2 regions of the Streptomyces sp. NPDC002057 genome follow, and region 2 is predicted to be linked to the other one. Evidence: predicted binding sites of a transcription regulator. Region 2 holds the regulator's gene; the other holds the start of a gene.
The links. Region 2 encodes HspR, which represses chaperone genes until heat shock. Its sites were predicted from a motif close to TTGAGNNNNNNNNNCTCAA; they were not measured.
Positions count from the first base shown of each region.

Region 1: the regulator HspR is predicted to act here: its motif matches at 5,542-5,560, upstream of lon (endopeptidase La).

Region 1 is NZ_JBEOXR010000002.1:103,787-111,672, forward strand. Features, by position in the region: gene ABT129_RS02300 (hypothetical protein) at 1-363, opposite strand, end outside; gene ABT129_RS02305 (hypothetical protein) at 360-1,685, opposite strand; gene ABT129_RS02310 (ABC transporter ATP-binding protein) at 1,682-2,476, opposite strand; gene ABT129_RS02315 (zf-HC2 domain-containing protein) at 2,473-3,369, opposite strand; gene ABT129_RS02320 (RNA polymerase sigma factor) at 3,366-3,980, opposite strand; gene ABT129_RS02325 (hypothetical protein) at 4,146-4,730, opposite strand; gene ABT129_RS02330 (GNAT family N-acetyltransferase) at 4,813-5,451, opposite strand; gene lon (endopeptidase La) at 5,583-7,886, shown strand, end outside.
Region 2 is NZ_JBEOXR010000001.1:301,613-309,498, reverse strand. Features, by position in the region: gene clpB (ATP-dependent chaperone ClpB) at 1-123, opposite strand, end outside; gene ABT129_RS01440 (pyridoxamine 5'-phosphate oxidase family protein) at 245-649, shown strand; gene ABT129_RS01435 (Rieske (2Fe-2S) protein) at 859-1,179, opposite strand; gene ABT129_RS01430 (hypothetical protein) at 1,176-1,418, opposite strand; gene ABT129_RS01425 (helix-turn-helix transcriptional regulator) at 1,583-2,587, shown strand; gene ABT129_RS01420 (hypothetical protein) at 2,616-3,089, shown strand; gene ABT129_RS01415 (heat shock protein transcriptional repressor HspR) at 3,223-3,666, opposite strand; gene dnaJ (molecular chaperone DnaJ) at 3,671-4,855, opposite strand; gene grpE (nucleotide exchange factor GrpE) at 4,949-5,599, opposite strand; gene dnaK (molecular chaperone DnaK) at 5,599-7,443, opposite strand; gene ABT129_RS01395 (sugar transferase) at 7,736-7,886, shown strand, end outside.

The DNA.
Region 1 (7,886 bases), on a different contig from region 2:
CACCCCCGCGAGCCCCAGCGTGTTGCGTACGGCGGCGGGCGGCCCGAAGGCCTCCGCGTGACCCGGCACGGCGAGGGCCAGCAGGCCGACGGCGAGCGCGGTCGCGGCGAGCAGGTGGGCGAGGCGCCGGGGCCACCACGGGCGGACCGCCGTACGGTCCAGCTCGTCGCTCGGCGTGTGCAGCCCGGTGCCGATCGCGGCCACCGCGAGCAGCGGGCCGAAGACGACGACCGGCAGCCGGGCCGTGTGGTCGAAGGCGGGCAGCGACACCAGCCAGCGGGCCGCGAGGGCGGCGACCACCGCCGTGCCGACGAGGGCGGCGAGCGTGGCGGGCACCGCGCGGGAGCGCAGATAGAGCCTCACGGGACCGGCACCTCGTCCGGGTGGCAGCCGTTCGCCGCGAGATAGCGGGTCAGGTAGTCGCGCTGCTCGGCCGGGGACCTGGCGCGGAGCCGCTCGATGTACGGCTGCGCGGCGGTGGGGTCGGGGCCGTAGCCGGCGGGGGTCGGGGCCAGCCACTCGGAGACCGCGAGGTGGATGTCGCTCGCCCGGCGCGCGTTCGGGCCCGTGCCGTCGCCCGGCTCGCACGTGTCCGAGAAGAGCCAGGTCACGGCCGAGTTCAGGTACAGGTCGGGGCGGGTGAGCCGGCCGCGCGTCGCGTCCTGGGCGGCGTCGGGCAGCTCGATGTCGCCGGGGCGGGTGGGTCCGTACGGACCGGCCACCCAGCGGACCGGGGCGCCGGGCAGTCCCCTGAGGCGCGCGTTCAGCGGGGCGAGCACCGCCGACACCTCCGGCAGCAGATTCTGGTCCAGGACCGTCAGACAGACCTGCGGCGTGCCGTCGTCGCAGACCTGCCGGGCCAGGGCCGGGTCCGGGCGCCACGGTCCCTGGTCCGCCGGAAGGCGCAGGATCAGGCCGGCGGCGGCGACCGCCACGGCCAGCGGAACCAGGGCGAGCGTCCGCAGCCGGGCCGGGCGCAGGCCGTACGCGAGGAGCGCGGCGAGCGCGAGCCCCGCCGTCCACGCCATCGACACGGGGGCGAACCACCACACCGGCCGGTCCCAGAAGGACTGGTGCTCACCGGCGGGGCCCAGCCAGCGGGCGGTGCCCTCCGTGTACGTGGCGAGCGCGAGTCCCACGTATCCGACGATGCCCAGGAGCGGGGCCGTGAGCCGCCAGCGGACCACCTGTCCGACGACATGGCCCAGCGCGCCGAGGGCGCCGACGGCCACCACGTCGGCGGCGAGGAGTTCGAGGAAGGGGCGGCCCCCGGAGACGTACGGCCAGGTCGCGAGGAGACAGACGGCGTCGGCCAGGAGCACGCCGGCGGCGGGCCAGAGCGCGGACGGGGCGGCCGCGACGAGCACCCGGCGCAGCGGCGGGCGGGGGACGGACTCCCAGAGGTCCAACGTCCGCCGCCGCCGGTCCCGGCCGCCCTGCCAGCAGCCCGCGGCGAGCGCGAGCGGCCCGCCGAGCAGCCCGGCGGCGACGTGCAGCATGTTCGTGGCGTCGCTCCAGCGGGCCTGCCAGCCGGGCGCCTTGCCGTACATCGTCAGGAGCAGGGTGAGGGCGACGGCGGCGCCGGTCCACGGGCCGATCCCGCGCCGCAGCTCGGTGAGGAGCGGCGAGGGGGCCCGCACGGGCGCGGTCGGCTCGGTGCCCGGCGGGGTGAGGGTGGCGGTCATCGGAGCGCCCCCTTCGTCTCCGCGGGCGACCGGTGGGCGCGCAGGGCGGCCGTGTAGCCGCGCTCGACGGCGTGCGTCGTGGAGTCGTCCGCGCCGGTGGACTCCCCGCCCAGCGAGGTGAGGTCCGCCGTCGTGCCCTGGAAGGCGAGCCGGCCCGCCTCGATCAGGGCCACCCCGGTGCACGCGGCGGCCACGTCCTCCACCAGGTGCGTGGAGACCACGACCGTCGCCTCCGTGCCCAACTCCCTCAGCAGCGAACGGAAGTCGACCCGCTGTTCCGGGTCGAGACCGGCGGTCGGTTCGTCGAGGAGCAGCAGCTCGGGTTCGTTCACGATCGCCTGGGCGATCCCGGCGCGCCGGACCATGCCGCCCGAGAGGGTCTTCATCCGCGCGTCGATCCGGTCGCCGAGCCCGACCCGCCGCACCGCGCGCTCCACGGCCGCCGGGGCCCGGTCGGCCGGCAGCTCCTTGAGCCAGGCGACGTACGCGACGAACTCCCGCACGGTGAAGCCCGGGTAGTAGCCGAACTCCTGGGGCAGATAGCCGAGCCTGCGCCGGATGCCGGTCCGGCCGCGGTGGCTCGTGGCGTCGCCGCCGAGCAGCTCCACCCGGCCCGAGGAGGGCGCGGCGACGGTCGCGAGGACCCGGATGAGGGAGGTCTTCCCGGCCCCGTTCGGGCCGAGCAGGCCGTGCACGCCGGGCCCGAGGGAGAGGTCCAGCCGGTCGAGGGCGACGGTACGGCGGTGGCGGACGGTCAGTCCGGTCACGGCGACGGCGGTCGGGATGTTCACCGGGGCTCCAGGTGGTCGAAGGAACGGCGCCGCAGCGCGAGGAGGGCGGCACAGGCGAGCGCGGCGCCCGCCCACCCCCCCTGCGCGGCGGGGCCGGAGAAGTACGGGGCGAGCGTGGCCGCCCCCGAGGGGGCACCCGCGTCCGGCTGCCCGAGCAGCGGGCCCGTGACGGCGAGCAGCCAGCCCCCGCCGAGCGTCGCGGCCGCCGCCCGGCAGCCCACGAACGAACCGAGCGCGAGGGCGCCCAGGGTCAGCGCGAGACCCGGGAGCAGCCAGGCGGCCGCGCCCGGGAAGCCGGCCACCGGCGGCAGCAGCGCCCCGGCCGCCGTCAGCAGCGGCACGCACACGGCGAGGACGGCGGCGGTACGGGTGAGCAGCAGCCGCAGTCCGCCGGACGGGGTGGCGGCGGTGATCTCGTACAGCGGGTCGGCGTGCCGTCCGTACGAGACGGCGACCCCGGCGAGCGGAAGGAGCGGCGAGACGGCGAGCAGCAGGCTCCGCGCCCCCCGGAAGCCGGCCCCGTGGGCGAGTGCGAAGGCCCCGCCGACGACGAGGAGCACGGCCACCACCCAGGACCCGCGCAGCGCGGGCCCGACGGCCCACCAGAACCTCGCCCGGCGCCCGGGGGGGCTCCCGGCGACGGGGGCGTGCCGCAGGGCGCCTCCGGGGGCGGCGGCAGGGGCGGGCCGGTGTCCGAGGGAGGTCAGGAGCTCGTCGCGGACGGACGCGAGGACGGGGCCCGCCGCGCCGGAGCGGACGGCGGCCGAGACGCGGGCCGCGCAGCCGCCGCAGGACTCGACGTGCTTCTCCAGGGACCAGGCGTCCGTCTCGGGGGCCGTGCCCCGCGCGTAGTGGGCCGCCAGGGTCTCGGTGACGTGCCAGGGGGACGTCATGCGGTGCCTCCCAGGGGGTGGGGTCCCCCGGGGCGGCCCGCCCCGAGAGCCGCGCGCAGTTCGCGGCGGGCGCGCAGGGCGCGGGTCTTGACGGTGCCCTCGGGTATGCCGAGGAGCCGGGCGGTCTCGCGGGTCGTCAGGCCGTCGACGACGGTCGCCCGCAGGACCTCGGCGAGTTCGGGGGAGATCCGGTCGAGGGCGGCGCCCACCTCCCCGTACTCCAGGCCCGCGAGCACCCGTTCCTCGGCGGAGGGCGCGGTCGGGGGCGGTTCCGCCGGGGTGGCGGTGGCGGCGCGCTCCACGCGGGCGCGTGCCCGCTGGGCGTCGACCAGCCGCCGGGCGGCGATCACCCAGAGCCAGCCGCCGGCCTCGCCCCGGCCCCGGTGGCCGCCGGCCGAGCGCCAGACCGTGACGAAGGTGTCCTGGAGGACCTCCCGTACGGTCTCCTCGTCCGGGCAGCGCCGGGCGAGGCGCGCGTGCAGCCAGCCGGCGTGCCGGTCGTACAGCACGGCGAGCGCCTCGGTGTTCCCCCGGGCGACCGCGCGCAGCAGCGCGGCATCGTCCTCGTCGCCCCCGGAGGGGCCTCCCCCTGCGGGGCGCAACAGTCTCACGCCCTCTCTATCGCCCGCGTGGGCCGGTCCGGTTCACGGGATCGCGCGCGTGGGCCGGGTCCGTCCACGGGACGGCCCGCGTCTCTGCTCCGTGCACGGGACGGCCCGCGTGTGCCGGTTCCGGCCACGGGATCGCGTGCCCGGCCCGGGTGCGTGTCCCTCCGCTCAGGGGCTCGTCGGCGGGCCGCCCTCCGGGAGGGCGGCGAAGACCCGCCGGAGGGCGGGAGGGCGTTCCCCGTCGCCCGCGACGACGAGGCGGTGGCGGTACGTCACGGCGTACTGGAAGCCGTCGGCGACCGGTCCGCCGGTGGGCCGCTCGGGGACCCGGGCGTACGCGGGGTCCTCCAGGGCGGCCCGGAGCTCGGCGGCCTCGGCGGGGGTCTGCCGACCGGTGCGGGGCGGCTCGGTTCCGGAGCGGCTGGTCCAGCCGCCGTCGTAGCGGACGACGAGCCGGTTGCGGACGCCGGCGAGGCCACCGCTGACGACCACCTCGACGAGGACCTCACCCGGCTGCGGGTCGGCCGACGGGGTGCCCGGGGTGCTCGGGGTGCCTGGAGTTCCCGGGGTTCCCGGGGTTCCCGGCGTGGCGGTGGCGGTGCCCGGGGCGGTGGTGGCGCCGGGTGCGGTGGCGGTGGGGCCGGTGGCGCCCGGCGCGGGCCCGCCGCCCGGCCCGCAGCCGCTCACGCCGCCGACCAGGGCGCCCGCCAGCAGCAGGGCCCCGCACCACGTCCGCCGTACGCCTCGCACCATGGACCGAGCATGCCGGGTGACGGGCCCGGCGCGCAGCCGGACGGCCGGGTTCCCTCGGGGAGGCCGGACCCGGGGCCGTACGTCAGGCGCCGTCCCGGACGATTCCGGTGAGCGGCCCCCGGTACCGCCAGCCCAGCGCGTCGTACAGCGCGAGCCCGTCCGTGGTCGCGGCGAGCACCCCGGTCCCGGCGCCCGCCTGGGCGGCGGCGGCCTCCAGGGTGCGCATGACGTTGGCGCCGAGCCCGCGCCGCCGGTGCGCGGGGTCGGTCTCGATCTGGTCGGCGACGGCGGTCGAGCCGGTGGGCGCGATCTGGCCGCGCGCGGCCAGGGTGCCGTCGGGGGCGAGGATCCGGACCCGGACCACACCGTCCCTGACCTCGGTGGTCCGGGCGTACCCCTCCGGCGGCACGGGCCGGGCGCCGGGGTCGAGCGGCTTGACCATCATGAAGCCGGGGTCGTCGGGGACGGTCCACCCGTCGGTGATCCACGCGGCCGCGTCCTCGGGGCCCGCCATGATCTTGAGCCAGCTGTACGGGGCGGTGAGGCGGGCGCAGAGCGCGCCGACGGAGTCCGCGTCGGGGGCGGGCAGGACATGCCGCACGACGTGCCGGGGGAGACCGACGTCGATCCGGTACCCCCAGGGCTCGGCGACGGCCGCCGGGGTCCCCCGGGAGAGGGTCCAGCCCGCCACCCACGCCGATGTAATAGACGAGATATCCATAGGGTCATTACATCTGTTCGGGCGGGGTCGACGGGAGAGTGATCGCTCAGAGCGAACGGGTGGTCGGGAACATCCTCGGGCTCACATGCATTGAGTCCACATAGCTCAACTTGACTGCCGAAGGGGAGATCATGGCTTCTGACTCCAAGCCGTCCGTGCCGCTCACTCTGCCCGTGCTGCCGCTCGACGACGAGGTCGTGCTGCCCGGCATGGTGGTGCCGCTCGACCTGTCCGACAACGAGGTGCGCGCCGCCGTGGAGGCGGCCCAGGCCGCCGCGCGGCCCGGCGCCGGAAAGCCGCGGGTGCTGCTCGTGCCCCGCGTCGACGGGACCTACGCCGGAACCGGCGTCCTCGGCACCGTCGAGCAGGTCGGACGGCTGTCCGACGGCGACCCCGGGGCCCTGATCCGCGGCATCGGCCGCGTGCGCATCGGCGCCGGTACGACCGGGCCCGGCGCGGCCCTCTGGGTCGAGGGCGGCACCGTCGAGGAGACCCTGCCCGACCCGCTCCCCGGCCAGGTCACCGACCTGATCAAGGAGTACAAGGCGCTGGCCACCAGCTGGCTCAAGAAGCGCGGTGCCTGGCAGGTCGTCGACCGCGTCCAGCAGATCGACGGCGTCGGCGCCCTCGCCGACAACTCCGGCTACTCGCCCTTCCTCACCGTCGAGCAGAAGGTCGCGCTCCTGGAGACCGCCGACCCGGTCGCCCGTCTCAGGCTCGCCACCGCCCAGCTCCGCGAGCACCTCGCCGAGCAGGACGTCGCCGAGACCATCGCCAAGGACGTCCAGGAGGGCGTCGACAAGCAGCAGCGCGAGTTCCTGCTCCGCCGCCAGCTCGAAGCCGTCCGCAAGGAGCTCCGCGACCTCAACGGCGAGTCCAAGGACGCGGCCGACGAGTCCGACGACTACCGCGCCCGCGTGGAGGCCGCCGACCTGCCCGAGAAGGTCCGCGAGGCCGCCCTCAAGGAGGTCGAGAAGCTGGAGCGGTCCAGCGACCAGTCCCCCGAGGGCTCCTGGATCCGCACCTGGCTGGACACCGTCCTCGAACTGCCGTGGAACGAGCGGACCGAGGACCGGTACGACATCAGGGGCGCCCGCGCCGTCCTCGACGCCGAGCACGCGGGCCTGGACGACGTGAAGGAGCGCATCACCGAGTACCTGGCCGTGCGCAAGAGGCGCGCCGAGCGCGGCCTCGGCGTCGTCGGCGGCCGCCGCGGCGGAGCCGTACTCGCCCTCGTCGGCCCGCCCGGCGTCGGCAAGACCTCCCTCGGCGAGTCCGTCGCGCACGCGATGGGACGCGAGTTCGTGCGGGTCGCCCTCGGCGGCGTACGGGACGAGGCGGAGATCCGCGGCCACCGCAGGACCTACGTCGGCGCCCTCCCCGGCCGGATCGTCCGCGCCATCAAGGAGGCCGGGTCCATGAACCCGGTGGTCCTGCTCGACGAGATCGACAAGGTCGGCTCCGACTTCCGCGGCGACCCCGCGGCGGCCCTCCTCGAAGTCCTCGACCCGGCGCAGAACCACACCTTCCGCGACCACTACCTGGAGGTCGAACTCGACCTCTCCGACGTCGTCTTCCTGGCCACGGCCAACGTCCTCGAAGCCATCCCCGAGGCTCTCCTCGACCGTATGGAGCTGGTCAGGCTCGACGGCTACACGGAGGACGAGAAGGTCGTCATCGCCCGCGACCACCTGCTGCCCCGGCAGCTGGAGCGCGCGGGCCTGGAGCCCGGCGAGGTCGTCCTGGAGGACGCGAGCCTGCGCAGGCTGGCCGGTGAGTACACCCGCGAGGCGGGCGTCCGCACCCTGGAGCGCGCCCTCTCCCGGCTGCTCCGCAAGATCGCGGCCGAGCACGAACTCGGCGACCGCGCGCTGCCCTTCACGGTCGGCCCGGACGACCTGCGGGGGCTCATCGGACGGCCGCACCACGTACCGGAGTCCGCCCAGGACCCGGCGGAGCGCCGGACCGCCGTGCCCGGCGTCGCCACCGGGCTCGCGGTGACCGGCGCGGGCGGTGACGTCCTCTTCGTGGAGGCGTCCCTGTCCGATCCGGAGACCGGTGCCTCCGGCCTGACCCTCACCGGTCAGCTGGGCGACGTGATGAAGGAGTCGGCGCAGATCGCGCTCTCCTTCCTCCGCTCGCACGGCGCGGAACTGGAGCTGCCCGTCACCGGTCTGAAGGACCGCGGCGTGCACATCCACTTCCCGGCGGGCGCCGTCCCCAAGGACGGCCCGAGCGCGGGCGTCACCATGACGACCGCACTGGCCTCGCTGCTGAGCGGCCGGCTCGTCCGCACGGACGTGGCCATGACCGGCGAGGTCTCCCTCACCGGCCGGGTCCTCCCGATCGGCGGCGTCAAGCAGAAGCTGCTCGCCGCGCACCGGGCGGGCATCACGACGGTCGTGATCCCCAAGCGGAACGAGGCCGACCTGGAC
Region 2 (7,886 bases):
CTGTCCCGTGAGCAGCGCGAGCAGCAGGTGGGCGGGGGTCAGGTCGGCGTGTCCTTCGGACACGGCGCGGCTGCTGGCCGCGTTGATCGCGTCCCGGCTCCGGTTGGTCAGTTCGGCGTCCACGTGCGGTGCTCCTCCTGGGTTCTCGTGGGTCCTCCTCCTATGACTTCTCCAGGGTACACAAAGTTGAGTCGATAGCGCTCAAGGTGTCGGAGGGGGCTCTCCCCCGGGTAGTTTCCGGTCCATGGCCACCGACCCGAAGAACCCCACCGACTCGTACCTCGGCTTCTGGCGCGAGTACCACATGAGCACCCTGACCACCCCGCGCCCGGACGGGACCCCGCACGTCGTCGCGGTGGGCGTCACGTACGACCCCGAGAACGGGTACGCGCGGGTCATCACCAACAAGCACAGCCGGAAGGTGGCCAACGTCCTCGCGGCGGGCACCGACGGCGCGCGGGTCGCCGTCTGCCAGGTCGACAAGGGGCGCTGGGCCACCCTGGAGGGCGTCGCCCGCATCCGCACGGAGGCGGAGGTCGTCGAGGACGCGGTGGCGCGCTACGCGGAGCGCTACGGACGCACGCCGGCGCCGAACCCGGACCGGGTCGTCATCGAGATCGCCCTCACCCGGGCGATGGGCCGCGCCTGACCCCGTACGGGAAAGCCCGGGCCCCCGCGTACGGGAGGACCCGGAGCACCCGCGTACGGGAGGACCCGGAGCACCCGCGTACGGGAAAGCCCGGACCCCCGCGTGCGGGAGAGTCCGGGCAGCACAGCGGCGCCATCGCGTTTCAGGTCCGCGATGGCGCCGCTGTGTGGGGGAAGTGCCGGAGCGATCTACAACGACGGGGGAATCGCTCAGGCACTGCGGGGGGTGGCGGTGATGGTCTCGGGCTCGATCAGCTGGTGGTCCCGCTGGTCGAGGTTGACGAAGATCATGCCGTACCGGATGGCACAGCGGATCGGCTGTGGTGCGCCCCGGGGGCGGCGCAGGCAGCGGTAGGCGCGGACGTCCTCGTCCTGCTCCCGTGCCACGACGATGGGCTCTCCGAAGAGGGTCACCTTCAACGCGTCGCCACGGTGGGGGATGGCGGTCGCGAGGTCGACGAAGTGCCAGCCGGATCGATAGGCCGAAGCCATCTCCCGGCGGAACCGGCGGTCATCTGGCGGGACGCTCACGCTCCCGCACCCTTGGTGGCGAACTCCCAGGACGGCTCCCCGGGGCCGGCGAGCACGTCACGCCCCGGAGCGGTCTCCCACGAGGGCTCGCTCCGGACGGGGGCGACCTCCCACGAGGGCTCGGGACGGGCGAGCACGTCACGTCCCGGAGCGGTCTCCCACGAGGGCTCGTCCGGCCCCGCCACCACCGAGTGCGCCGGGTGACTCTCCCACGAGGGCTCGCCGTCGAGTGCGAGCACACCGAGAGCAGCCGCCGCAACGGCTATGGCGCTAAGTGCACGAACCATCCTGGTCATGGCCGATCTCCACCTCTTTTGATCACTACCTCCCCCCCGCGTCTTAGACGATGGCTCACTCCCGCTCCTTTCCACCAGCCAAGCCGGGCATCATGTTCCTGTAATTCATGACCCTGAGGGGGGTGCAAATGAGGCTCGAATGTGACGTGTCAGGCCATAACCACAGTCACGGTGAACTATGCGACGTGGGCAAGGAGCTGTACGCGAACGCCCTCCGCACGGGTCGAATCGCCCGTTCCGAGGCCGAGGCCGCCCCCTGCCTGAAGGAACTGTCCCTGCTGCACCCGGATCCGGACGACAGCCAGTGGCTCCATCCGATCCCGCCGTCGATCGCGCTCAACCAGCTCATCCACCCCATCGAGCAGGAGATACAGGCCCGGCGCCAGCACGCCATCGCCCTGGCCGACGCGTTCGAGCCGTTCCTCGCCATCCACACCCAGGACCCCTCGGCCACCCAGGCGATCACCGTCCTCGAAGGCCTCAGCGTCATCAACGCCACGCTGGACCGCGTCATCAACGAGTGCACCGTGGAGCTCCTCACCATCCAGCCCGGCAGCGGCCGCCGCCCCGAGACCCTCGAAGCCGCCCTGCGTCGCATGGAGCCGCTCCTCGACCGAGGTGTCCGGATGCGCACGCTCTACCAGCACACCGCCCGCCACCATCCGGCCACCCTCGCCTACGTCGAGCGCGTCGCCCCCTACGGGCTGGAACTGCGCACCCTGGAAGAGATCGTCGACCGGCTGATCATCGTCGACCGCAAGGTCGCCTTCGTGCCCGCCCGCAGCGACCGCCAGGTCGCCCTCGAACTGCGCCACGAGGGCCTCGTCCAGTACCTCGTCGGCGTCTTCGACCAGTTCTGGCTGCACGGGGTGCCCTGGGAGGAGGAGATCCCCTACAGCCCGTCCGTGGACGGCATCGGCGGCGTCCAGCGCTCCATCGCCAAACTCCTCGTCGAGGGCCACGTCGACGAGGCCATCGCCCGGCGCCTCGGGATGAACGTCCGCACCTGCCGCGCCCACATCGCCAAGCTCGCCGCCACCCTCGGCAGCGGCAGCCGGGCCCAGCTCGGCTATCTGATCGCCCAGTCGGGCATCCTCGATCAGGACAACTGACCAGCGTCGAACGGGACTACCGACCACCGTGTACATACAGATCGACCTCGACGGGCCCGCCGGGACCCTTCGGGTCTCCGGGCACGGGCTCCCCACCGTGGAGCTCGTACGGGCCCCCGGAACCACCCCGAACACCCACACCCCCATCGGGACCCGCAAGCCCGCCCTGCTCGCCCTCGGCGTCGACGGGGAGCCCGCCCGGCTCAAGCCCGCGCGGGGCCGGCTGCTGCGGCGCTCCTACCGGGTGGACGTCCGCGTCGACGGGATCCGCTACCGCCTCGCCCCCTGCACCCACGTGGACAGCCGGTTCACCCGCGACGGGCGGACGCTCGGCACCCTGGAGTCCTCGGGGGACGGCACGGTGGACGCCGACTGGGACCCGGCCGTCGACCCCACCCCGCTCGACCGGGCCGTCGGCACCGCCCTGGCCGCCGCGTTCGGCACCGGCGCGGCCCCCTGGTGGGAGACCCTCGGCGACATCGTGGCCGAACTCATCCCGTAGCGGGGGACGCACGGGACACGCGCGATCCCGTAGGGGGACGCACGGGACACGCGCGATCCCGTGGCCGGGCGCGCTCGGGACACGCGCGAGGCCCCTTCCACAGCCGTGGAAGGGGCCTCGTCGCTTCTCTGTCCTACTCGCCGCGCTTGGGGCGCCAGACCACCAGCGCGCTCGCCTGCTGCACGTCCTGGTACGGCACCAGGTCGCGCCGGTACGAGGCGTGCACCTGGGCCTCGCGCTGCCGCATCGCCGCCGCCGCGCCGTCGACGGCCGCCGACAGCTCCGCGATCCGGCTCTGCAACGCCGCGACCTGGTTCTCCAGTTCGATGATGCGCTTGATCCCGGCCAGGTTGATGCCCTCGTCCTGCGACAGCTGCTGCACCTGACGGAGCAGCTCGATGTCACGGGCCGAGTACCGCCGGCCGCGGCCCGCCGTGCGGTCCGGGGAGACCAGACCGAGACGGTCGTACTGCCGCAGGGTCTGCGGGTGGAGACCGGAGAGCTGGGCGGCCACCGAGATGACGTACACCGGCGACTCGTCGGTCAGTTCGTACGGATTGCGTCGGCGCCCGTCCACCGGGTCACGCTCCCTTCGCGGCCTGGAACAGCTCCGCCCGGGGGTCCTCGGAGGCGGTCGCCTCGCGGTAGGTCTCCAGGGCATCACGTGCCTTGTCGTCCAGCTCCTTCGGCACCGCGATCTCGACCGTCACGAGGAGGTCGCCGCGGCTGCCGTCCTTGCGGACCGCGCCCTTGCCCCGGGCGCGCATGGTCCGGCCGTTCGGGGTGCCCGCGGGCAGCTTCAGGGTGACCGCGGGGCCGCCCAGGGTCGGGACCTTGACCTCGCCGCCGAGCGCCGCCTCCGTGAAGGAGACCGGCACGGTGACGGTGAGGTTGTCGTCCTTGCGGCCGAAGACCGGGTGGGCGTCGACGTGCACGACGACGTACAGGTCGCCGTTCTGCCCGCCGCGCTCGCCCGGCGCTCCCTTGCCGCGCAGCCGGATCTTCTGGTTGTCGCTCACGCCGGCCGGGATGCGGACCTGCATGGTGCGGGAGGACTTGGCACGACCGCTGCCCTTGCAGACCTCGCAGGGGTTCTCGGCGATGAGGCCGCGGCCCTTGCAGTCCACGCAGGGGTCGGTGAGCGAGAAGCCGCCGCCGCTGCCGCGCGAGACCTGTCCGGTGCCGACGCAGGTCGGGCAGACCCGGGGGGTGCCGTTCTTGTCGCCGGTGCCCGAACAGGCCGTGCACGGCTGCTGGCTGGACATCCGCAGCGGTACGGTCGCTCCCTCGATGGCCTCGGTGAAGCTGAGCGTCACCTCGGACTCGATGTCCTGGCCGCGCCGCGGCTGGGTGCGGGTGCCCGCGCCGGCGCCGCGGTTGAACAGGCCGCCGAAGACGTCCCCGATACCGCCACCGCCGCCACCGAAACCGCCGCCCGCGCCGCCCTGGGCGCCGCCTCCGAAGAGGTCGCCCAGGTCGAAGTTGAACGAGCCGCCGGCCCCGGGTCCGCCGGCCCGGAAGCCGCCGTTCCCGAAGAGGGCGCGGGCCTCGTCGTACTCCTTGCGCTTCTTGGGGTCGCCGAGGATGTCGTTGGCCTCGGAGATCTCCTTGAAGCGCTCCTCGGCCTTGGTGTCGCCCTTGTTGGCGTCCGGGTGGTTCTCGCGGGCGAGCTTCCGGTACGCCTTCTTGATCTCGGCGTCGGTGGCGTCCTTGGGGACGCCGAGAACCTTGTAGTAGTCCTTCTCGACGAAGTCCTTCGTGCTCATCGACGTCCCTCCTTCCGGACCGCTCCGGTGTTCGTCACTGCTCCGGTGACCGCCGGGGGTCCGGCGGTCACCACCGCTCCGAGGATCGGCGCGTCACCCCTCTTCGGGGGCACCGCTCTCCTCGTCGGAGGCCTTGCTCTCGTCCTTGGCCGGGGTCGCGCCCGGCTGGGGCTCGGCGACGGCCACGCGGGCGGGCCGGATGGTCCGCTCGCCGATCCGGTACCCCGGCTGCAGGATCGCCACGCAGGTCGTCTCGGTGACGTCCGGCGCGTACGAGTGCATCAGGGCCTCGTGGATCGTCGGGTCGAAGGGCTCGCCCTCCTTGCCGAACTGCTGCAGACCCATCTTGGCGACGACGGTCTCCAGCGATTCGGCCACCGACTTGAACCCGCCCACGAGCTCTCCGTGGTCCCGGGCCCGGCCGACGTCGTCGAGCACCGGAAGCAGGTCGGACAGGAGGCTCGCGACGGCGATCTCCTTGACCGTGATCCGGTCCCGCTCCACGCGGCGGCGGTAGTTCTGGTACTCGGCCTGGAGCCGCTGGAGATCCGCGGTGCGCTCGTCGAGCGCCGTACGGGTCTGGTCCAGCTGCGCCAGCAGGGCTACGTCCGTAGCGTCCCCGGCCGGGGCCGCCCCCTCCGCCTTGTCGGCGGGGGCGGCGGCAGCGGCGGTATCGGGCTCCTCGGGCGGGCCGTCGGCGGGGACGTCGGGCTTCTCCTCGAAGCCCGGGGTCTCCTCCGACATCAGGCAGCGCCGCCCTTCTGGGGCTCGTCGTCGATGATCTCGGCGTCTACGACGTCGTCATCCGCCTTGGCCTGCGCGCCACCCTCGGCACCGCCGGCGGCCTGGGCGCCCTGGGCGTCGGCGTACAGCGCCTGGCCGAGCTTCTGGGAGACGGCCGCGACCTTCTCGGTGGCGGTGCGGATCTCGGCGGTGTCCTCGCCCTTGAGCTTCTCCTTCAGCTCGACGAGCGCGGCCTCGACCTCGTCCTTGACGTCGCCGGGGACCTTGTCCTCGTTGTCCTTGAGGAACTTCTCCGTCTGGTAGACGAGCTGCTCGCCCTGGTTGCGGGACTCGGCGGCCTCGCGGCGACGGTGGTCCTCGTCCGCGTACTGCTCGGCCTCCTGGCGCATCCGGTCGACCTCGTCCTTCGGCAGCGAGGAGCCGCCGGTGACGGTCATCTTCTGCTCCTTGCCCGTGCCCAGGTCCTTCGCGGTCACGTGCATGATGCCGTTGGCGTCGATGTCGAAGGCGACCTCGATCTGCGGGACGCCACGCGGGGCCGGCGGCAGACCGGTCAGCTCGAACATGCCGAGCTTCTTGTTGTACGCCGCGATCTCGCGCTCGCCCTGGTAGACCTGGATCTGCACGGACGGCTGGTTGTCCTCGGCCGTCGTGAAGATCTCGGACCGCTTGGTCGGGATCGTGGTGTTGCGCTCGATGAGCTTGGTCATGATGCCGCCCTTGGTCTCGATACCGAGGGACAGCGGGGTCACGTCGAGGAGCAGGACGTCCTTGACCTCACCCTTGAGCACACCGGCCTGCAGGGCGGCGCCGATGGCGACGACCTCGTCCGGGTTGACGCCCTTGTTGGCGTCCTGACCGCCGGTCAGCTCCTTGACGAGCTCGGCGACGGCCGGCATACGGGTCGAACCACCGACGAGAACGACGTGGTCGATCTCGGAGAGGTTGATGCCCGCGTCCTTGATGACGTTGTGGAACGGCACCTTGCAGCGGTCGAGCAGGTCCGAGGTCAGCTGCTGGAACTGGGCGCGCGTGAGCTTCTCGTCCAGGTGCAGCGGGCCCTCGGCGGAGGCCGTGATGTACGGCAGGTTGATCGAGGTCTCCGTGGAGGAGGACAGCTCGATCTTGGCCTTCTCGGCGGCCTCGCGGAGGCGCTGGAGGGCCATCTTGTCCTTGGCCAGGTCGACACCGTGGCCGTTCTGGAACTGGGTCACCAGGTAGTCGACGACGCGCTGGTCCCAGTCGTCGCCACCGAGGTGGTTGTCACCGTTGGTGGCCTTCACCTCGACGACGCCGTCGCCGATCTCCAGGAGGGACACGTCGAAGGTGCCGCCACCGAGGTCGAAGACGAGGATCGTCTGGTCGTCCTTGTCGAGGCCGTACGCCAGGGCGGCGGCGGTCGGCTCGTTGACGATGCGCAGGACGTTGAGGCCCGCGATCTCACCGGCCTCCTTGGTGGCCTGGCGCTCGGAGTCGTTGAAGTACGCCGGGACGGTGATGACCGCGTCGACGACCTTCTCGCCCAGGTAGGCCTCGGCGTCGCGCTTCAGCTTCTGCAGGATGAAGGCGCTCATCTGCTGCGGGTTGAAGTTCTTGCCGTCGATCTCGATCTTCCAGTCGGTGCCCATGTGGCGCTTGACCGACCGGATGGTCCTGTCGACGTTGGTGACGGCCTGACGCTTCGCCACCTCGCCGACGAGCACCTCGCCGTTCTTCGCGAAGGCGACGACGGACGGCGTGGTCCTGGCGCCCTCGGCGTTGGTGATGACGGTGGGCTCGCCGCCTTCGAGAACGCTGACGACGGAGTTAGTCGTGCCCAGGTCGATGCCGACCGCACGTGCCATTTCAATTCCTCCAGCTGACGTACTTGAGTGGATCTGACTCAAGGATGCACGACGCCCTTCGATGAGTCAACAGACCTGAGTGGAGGGGGCTCAACTCTTCGCCCTTTATCTCACTCATACACGGCCGGGCGCGCGTCGATCCCGGACCGGACGGGGTGGCGCGTGAGAGAGTCCGGTTGCCCCTTGCCGGGCAAAGCAGGCATATCCCACGAATATCCCATGATTCTCAAGTCCCGGGTCCACGGATCCCCGTGTCCCGACTCCTCGGTCGCCGCTCGGAAGGGTGTGGGGAATGACGGCCAAGCGCACGTTCGACGTCGTGGGCGGGCTCGCCCTCCTGGTCGCACTGTCCCCGCTCCTCGCCGCCGTCGCCCTCTCGGTCGCGCTCGGCGGGGCCACCCCCGGCCGGGGCGTGCTGCGCCGCCGCACGGTGGCCGGACTCG